Regions from separate parts of the Nocardiopsis sp. CNS-639 genome, predicted to be linked through region 1. Evidence: riboswitches for the same ligand, from Rfam matches in the RefSeq annotation. Region 1 holds a riboswitch; each other region holds the start of a gene.
The links. A riboswitch is a leader RNA that binds a small molecule or an ion and turns the genes downstream of it on or off. The one in region 1 is predicted to bind cobalamin.

Region 1 (2,256 bases):
GCGCGTCCGGCGCGCGGCCGGTGACCACGTCCAGGCCGGGAACACCGAGGCGGCCCGCGTTGCGGCCGATCCGCGCGGCCCGTTCGGGGTGGGCCTCCACCGCCGTGGCGGTGCATGAGGGGTGGGCGCGCATCCACTCGATGCCGACCGACCCCGCGCCAGCCCCCACGTCCCACAGGTGCTGGCCCGGTGAGGGGGCCAGGCGGGCCAGCGCCGAGGCGCGCAGGTCGCGTTTGGTGAGCTGCCCGTCGTGTTCGAAGGCGTCGTCGGGCAGCCCCGCGACCAGGCCGTGGCCGGGCGGGCCCAGGAGTTCCAGGGCCAGCACGTGCAGCGGGGGCACCGTGCCGGGAGGTGACGCGAGCCAGTGGTCGGCGGTGGTCTCCAGGCGCGACTCGGAGTCCGCGCCCAGGTCGCCCAGCACGCTCATCCGGCTGGCGCCGTAGCCCGCGCCGACCAGCAGGGCGGCGACCGCGGCGGGGGTGGAGCCGTCGGAGGAGAGCACCAGGACGCGGTGGCCGGGGGCGAGCTGGCGCAGCAGCAGGCGGGGGTCGCGGCCGACCAGGCCCACCACAGTGCAGCGTTCGGCGGGCCAGCCCATGCGGGCGCGGGCCAGGGCGACCGAGGAGACGGCGGGTTCCACCCGCACGGCGTCCGCGCCCAGCAGGTCGATCAGGGTGGTGGCGATGCCGGACACCAGGGGGTCGCCGGAGGCCAGCGCCACGGTGGAGGGGCCGTCAGGGGAGGCGCTGTCGCTGGAAGCGCCGTCGGTGGCAGCGCTGTCGAGGGAGGCCAGCAGTGGCGGCAGTCCCTCGCGCAGGGGTGAGGGCCAGACCCGGCGGCGCTGCCGGGGCCGGTCGGGGAGCATCGCCAGGTGCCTGCGCCCGCCCAGCACCGTGTCGGCGGCCAGGACGAGCGCGCGCAGCCGCTCGGGCAGGCCGGACCAGCCGTCCGCGCCGATACCGACGACGGTGATCCGGTGCCCGGCGGGTGGGGAGGCCCCGCCCCCCCGCGCAGCGGCATCCGGGCGGTGGTGGGTGACGGAAGGAGGCTCCGCGCCGCAGGCGTCCGTCGAGGGCGCACCACTCCCCCGCGCAGCGGCATCCGGGCGGTGGTGGGTGACGGAAGGAGGCTCCGCGCCGCAGGCGTCCGTTGAGGGTGCACCACTCCCCCGCGCAGCGGCATCCGGGCGGTGGTGGGTGACGGGAGGGCGGCTGTCGTCCTTCATTCCTCGGACGCTATCGTGGCGGCAGGCATGAGGTGCCCCAACGGCCCAGCCATCGGAAACGGTGGGGACGGCCGACGGGGAGAATCTGGGAAGCCCGGTGAGACTCCGGCACAGGCCCGCTGCGGTGAACCGAGCCTTCCGTCCAGGAAGGACCCGGCAAGTCCGAAGACCGGCCTCGCGCCCGTCCCTTACCGATGGCGACATGAGCGGGAGCCTCTACATGCCATTGCGGTCACCGCACTACCCCTTTTCCGCGATCGTCGGCTGCGACGCCGATGAACTCGACGACCTGGGCCTGTCCCTCGTCCTCACCAGCGTCTCGCCGGAGATCGGCGGCGTCCTGGTGCGCGGCGAGAAGGGCACCGCCAAGTCCACCGCGGTCCGGGCCCTGGCCTCCCTCCTGCCGCCCGTCGACGTCTACCAGGGCGACCGGTTCTCCGTGGACCCCGCCGACCCGGCGCAGCACTCCCCCGACGGGCCCTTCGGGTCCGGCACGGCCGTGGAGAGCCGCCCGGTGCGCCTGGTCGAACTGCCCGTCGGCGCCACCGAGGACCGCGTCCTGGGCTCCCTGCACCTGGAACAGGCCCTCACCCACGGCAGGGTCGCCTACGAACCCGGCCTGCTGGCCCGGGCCCACCGCGGCATCCTCTACGTCGACGAGGTCAACCTCCTGCACGACCACCTGGTCGACCTGCTCCTGGACGCCGCCGCGACCGGCCGGGTCACCGTGGAGCGCGACGGGTTCTCCGTGGAGCACGCGGCCCGGTTCCTGCTCATCGGCACCATGAACCCCGAGGAGGGCGAGCTGCGCCCGCAGCTCCTGGACCGGTTCGGACTCACCGTCGAGGTCGCCGCGCCGTCCGAGCCCGCGGTCCGCGCCGAGGTGGTGCGCAGGCGCATGTCCCACGACGCCGACCCCGCCGCCTTCGCCGGGCGCTACCACGAGGCCGAGAAGGCGCTGGCCGAACGCATCGCGGCGGCCCGGGAGGCACTGGGCCGGGTGCGCCTGTCCGAGGCCGCGCTGCTGAAGA
Region 2 (2,256 bases), on a different contig from region 1:
CCAGGGCGTCGAGGCGGGCGCGCACGCGCGCGTCGGTGAAGGCGGGGGGACGGACGCCGCCCCGTCCGGTGTGCTCGGCCTCGGCACCCTCGGACAGCACGCGGCCGAGCAGGGCCGTCTCCTGTGCCTTCTGCCTGGCGAAGGCCAGGGCCCCGCGCAGCTCGGGGGCCAGGGAGGGCTCGGCGTCCAGGTCCAGGGGCACGTGCAGCAGGGAGCAGGAGGTGCTCACGGTCAGCTCGTCGGTGAGGGCGAGCAGGGTACCGAGCGCGGCGACGGCGGCCGGGATGTCGGTGCACCAGACGTTGCGCCCCTCCACCACGCCCGCGACCAGGCGGGTGGCGCCCAGGCCGGAGACCCGCACCAGGTCGTCCACGCCCTCGTCGTCGGTGACCAGGTCCAGGCCGACCGCCTCGACCGCGGAGTCCTTGAGGACGCGCAGGGCGGCGGAGCCGATGGAGCCGAAGTAGGTGGACACCAGCAGGGAGGGGCGGTCGGTGACCGCGCCCAGGTACTGGTAGGCGCGCTCCAGGTGGCCGACGGCGGCACGGCCCTCGTCGGTGGCCAGGATCGGCTCGTCCAGCTGGACCTCGGTGGCGCCCGCGGCCCGCAGGTCGCCGAGCAGCTGGGCGTAGGCCTCCAGGAGCTGGTCGAGCAGCTGGACGGGTTCCCAGCCCTCGGGGGCGCCGTCGGCGGGCTTGGCCAGCAGCAGGAAGGTGAGCGGACCGACCAGGACCGGACGGGTGTGGAAACCCGCCTCGGCCGCCTCGCGGAACTCGGCGACGGGCTTGTCGCCCACCAGGCGGGGACGGCTGCCGGGCGAGAGCTCGGGGACCAGGTAGTGGTAGTTCGTGTCGAACCACTTGGTCATCTCCAGCGGCGGGGCGCCCTGTTCGCCGCGGGCGAGCGCGAAGTAGCGGCGCAGCTCCTCCTCGCGGTCCGGCGCCGCGGCGGGAGGGGCGAAGCGGGAGGGGACCAGGTCGAACAGGACCGCGGTGTCCAGCACGTGGTCGTAGTAGGAGAACGTGTTGGAGGGGATGTCGTCGACACCGGCCTCGCGCAGCTGGGCGTAGACGTCCAGGCGCAGTCCGGCGGCGACCGCGTCCAGTTCGCGGGCGGTGGTGCGGCCCCTCCAGTGGGACTCGCAGGCGCGCTTGAGCTCGCGGGCGGGGCCGATGCGCGGGTAGCCGTGCACGGTCGAGCGCACGGAGGGGCGTGGTCCGCCCGGGGCCGCGGACGGCGCGGGGGTCGTGGTCATGAGCTTCTCTCCCTCGTCGAAAGCCGGGTACCGGCCGCGAGGGGAGAAGAGGGGGCGGGCACGCCGACGGACGCGCCGCGGGCGCGCACCGGACCTGCCACCGCCTCCGGCCCTCCCTCGGGGCGCGGGACCACCGGCGCCGCGGGTGCGTCGCCGGGTGGAGGCAGGTCTTCGGACTCGGGGGCGCGGGCGGTGCCAACACCGCTCCTCCTACTGGCCGCCGCTTCCCGGTGTGCGGTCTCCGCGACCGGCACTACCAGTGCTCATGGCGACGTTCGTTCCCCCATACCGCTGCGGGGCAGTCCCGGACTCGCACCGGGTTCCCTCTTGCGACATGGTTCCGCCCCGCCCGTTCCGGGCCGGACCCGGGACGCGGGGGTGGATCATGTACCTTCCACGGCTGCAAGTATAGGGAGGGCCCCCTTCGCCCCTGTACCCGGCGTGCGGCCCCATGCGCCCGGCCCGGACGGTGAGAACCCCCGTCCTTCGACCGGCGTCACACACGAAGTCAAGCGTTGCGCGGGTGAGCTCCCCTCTGCTCCCCGCGGACGTTCGTCTGAGCGATGAACGTGGAGATTCCCTCGTGAGTAAGCAGTCCCGCCTCGCCATGGCACCGGACCACCCCCTGATCACGGTCGTGGTAGCCCTGGCGGTCCTGGCGGGCATGGTGTTGTTGGCCACCCGCTCCTCCGGAGAGCCCGAGCCCGGGCCGCGGACGCATGGAGCGCCGGTCTCCGAGAGCGAGCCATCGCCCCCGGCCTCCGGTGCGCCCGACGGGCTCACCGAGGTGGACGCGGCCGCGGTGGCGGGCCTGGAGGAGGCCGAACTGCCCTACGACGGGGAGGTCTCCGTCGCGGTGACCTACCCGGTGATCCCCAACGCCGAGCCGCTGGCCGACTTCCTGGAGCGTGAGCTGACCGACGAGGTGCACGCCTTCGAGACCGCCAACCCCGGCGCGGTCTCCTTCGAGGCGGGGTGGAACCTGACCGCGGCGCGCGACG
Region 3 (2,256 bases), on a different contig from region 1:
CCGAACAGGTCGGGGTGCAGGATCCGGGCGACCGTCTCCACCGCGGCCGCGCTGCGCACACCCGCGGAACGGTCGGCGAAGGTGAACTCCTCGACCTGCCCCTCGGTGACCGCGGTCAGGTTGGCCAGCACGGGATCGGCCGTGATCCGCTCCACGTCCGGGGCGGCGTCGGCGGCGGTCATCTCCGCGTCGCAGCACACGTCGACCAGGATGAAGTCGGGGTCGCGCGCGATCACGTCCTCGACGGCCACGTCGTGGTTGCGCCCGCCGTCCAGGTCGGCGAAGGCGTTGACGCCTCCGGCCAGCCGGATGATCTCGGTGGAGAAGTCCTGCCCGCCGGCCACCCGGAACCCCTGGTCGCTGGGGCGGCCGACCATCACCGAGGGCCGGTCCTCCTCAGGCACGCCGCCCTCCAGGGCCTCGGTGACCCCGCCTATCGCGCCCTCCATGTCCGCGATGACCTCTTCGGCGCGCTCGCGGGCGTCGAACAGGGCGCCCAGATCCCGCAGGTCGGCGTAGACGTTGTCCATCGTCACCGAGGCCGGGTCGATGGTCGCGTCGGTGCGGCCGTCCCCGCTAGGGCACAGCGGAGCCGGGATCCAGCTGCCGATGCCCAGCTCGCGCAGGGAGGCCCGCGTACCGAGGTTCTCGTCGGTGAACACGTCGTTGAACCCGGCGAGCACGAAGTCGGGCCCGTGGCTGAGCAGTTCCTCCCGGCTGGGCAGGTTGGGGTAGTACTCCTGTCCGGCCTGGGCGTCGGCGTACTCCTCCAGGACGGCGGCGTCCAGGAACGCCGTCCCCACCAGACGGTCGCTGAGGCCCAGCGCGTGGGCGGTCTCGATGGCGGGCTGGTAGGCGGCGAACACCCGTTCCGGCGGGCTGTCCGCGGACACGTCGACGCCGCAGTTGCGGATCGTCTCCCCGGCGGCCTCGGGGGAGGGGGCGGCGGAGCCCCCGCCGCAGGCGGTCGTGGCCAGGAGCAGGGCGAGGGCGGCGCAGGCGGGCAGGCGGTACCGGACCGCGCGTGCCCCGGTGGGCTTCATCGAACAAACCATCCTTCGTGGTCTGATGACGCGGACGGTCGCAGCCGGTCTCCTGGCTCCCGGAGTCGGGCTCTGGCCCCGCGCCCCCACCCTTCCCGAGCCGTGTCCGGCCCAGTGGCGTGCGGGAGGCGCCCTCCGGTCACAGTGGCGAGGACCGCGCCGGACTTCCACCGGCTTCCCGTGCACTGCGACGTCGACGATATGGACTTGTGCTGACAGTCAACCGGCCACGGTAGTGCACGCGGGTCCCTTCCGCGAGACCCGCTCCCCTCCCGGCCGACGGCCGGACCTCCGCGAGCCGCCTGACCGGGAAGGCGTCCCCGGCGGCGCGGGAGCCCCGCACGGCCGCCGCACCCGGGTTGGGCGGGGCACCGTCCGGATGCGTGGCCGGACCGGGACCGGGCATAGAGGGCGCATGGAACTGATCACGGTGGAGGACGTCCGCGCCGCCCGGGAACGCCTGCGCGGGGAGGCGGTGCGCACCCCGCTGACGGCGGGCCCCGCCGGAGGGCCGCCGTTCCTGCTCAAACCCGAGAGCCTCCAGCCCACCGGGGCCTTCAAGCTGCGCGGCGCCACCAACGCCGTCGCCCTGCTCGACCCCGACCAGCGCCGAAGCGGTGTGGTGACCCACTCCTCGGGCAACCACGGCCAGGCGCTCGCCCACGCCGCCGCCCGGCACGGGGTGCCCTGCACCGTCGTCGTCCCCGAGGGCGCGCCCGGGGTGAAGGTCGACCGCATGCGCGCCCTGGGAGCCCGCATCGTCATGGTCGCCCCCCGGGAGCGGGAGGCTACCGCCCGGAGGCTCCGGGACGAGGAGGGGCTCGCCCTCGTCCCGCCCTTCGACGACCCGCGCGTCATCGCGGGCCAGGGCACGGTCGGCCTGGAGATCCTGGAGCAGTCGCCCGAGGTCGCGACCGTCGTCGTGCCCGTGGGCGGAGGCGGACTCGCCTCGGGGGTGGCCACCGCCGCGCTGGCCGCCGCGGGCCCGCGCCGGGTCCGCGTAGTGGGGGTGGAGCCCGAACTGGCCGCCGACGCCGCCGAGAGCCTGCGCACCGGAAGCCTGGTCACCTGGCCGCCCGAGCGCACCCACCGCACCATGGCCGACGGGGTGCGCGTGTGCCTGTCCGAGCTGACCTTCGCCCACCTGCGCGCCCGCCTGGACGAGGTCGTCACCGTGACCGAGGAGGAGATCGCCCGCGCCGTCGCCGCCCTC

Region 2: it holds a riboswitch for cobalamin, as region 1 does, so the genes downstream of both, metE (5-methyltetrahydropteroyltriglutamate--homocysteine S-methyltransferase) here and G011_RS0119660 (VWA domain-containing protein) in region 1, are expected to answer to the same signal.
Region 3: it holds a riboswitch for cobalamin, as region 1 does, so the genes downstream of both, G011_RS0124140 (ABC transporter substrate-binding protein) here and G011_RS0119660 (VWA domain-containing protein) in region 1, are expected to answer to the same signal.

Annotation. Positions count from the first base shown of each region.
Region 1 is NZ_KB906866.1:129,743-131,998, forward strand. It holds gene cbiE (precorrin-6y C5,15-methyltransferase (decarboxylating) subunit CbiE) at 1-1,225, opposite strand, end outside; cobalamin riboswitch at 1,274-1,418, shown strand; gene G011_RS0119660 (VWA domain-containing protein) at 1,452-2,256, shown strand, end outside.
Region 2 is NZ_KB906854.1:490,708-492,963, reverse strand. It holds gene metE (5-methyltetrahydropteroyltriglutamate--homocysteine S-methyltransferase) at 1-1,255, opposite strand, end outside; cobalamin riboswitch at 1,421-1,584, opposite strand; gene G011_RS0101955 (polysaccharide deacetylase family protein) at 1,863-2,256, shown strand, end outside.
Region 3 is NZ_KB906873.1:92,135-94,390, reverse strand. It holds gene G011_RS0124140 (ABC transporter substrate-binding protein) at 1-1,043, opposite strand, end outside; cobalamin riboswitch at 1,068-1,248, opposite strand; gene G011_RS0124135 (threonine/serine dehydratase) at 1,459-2,256, shown strand, end outside.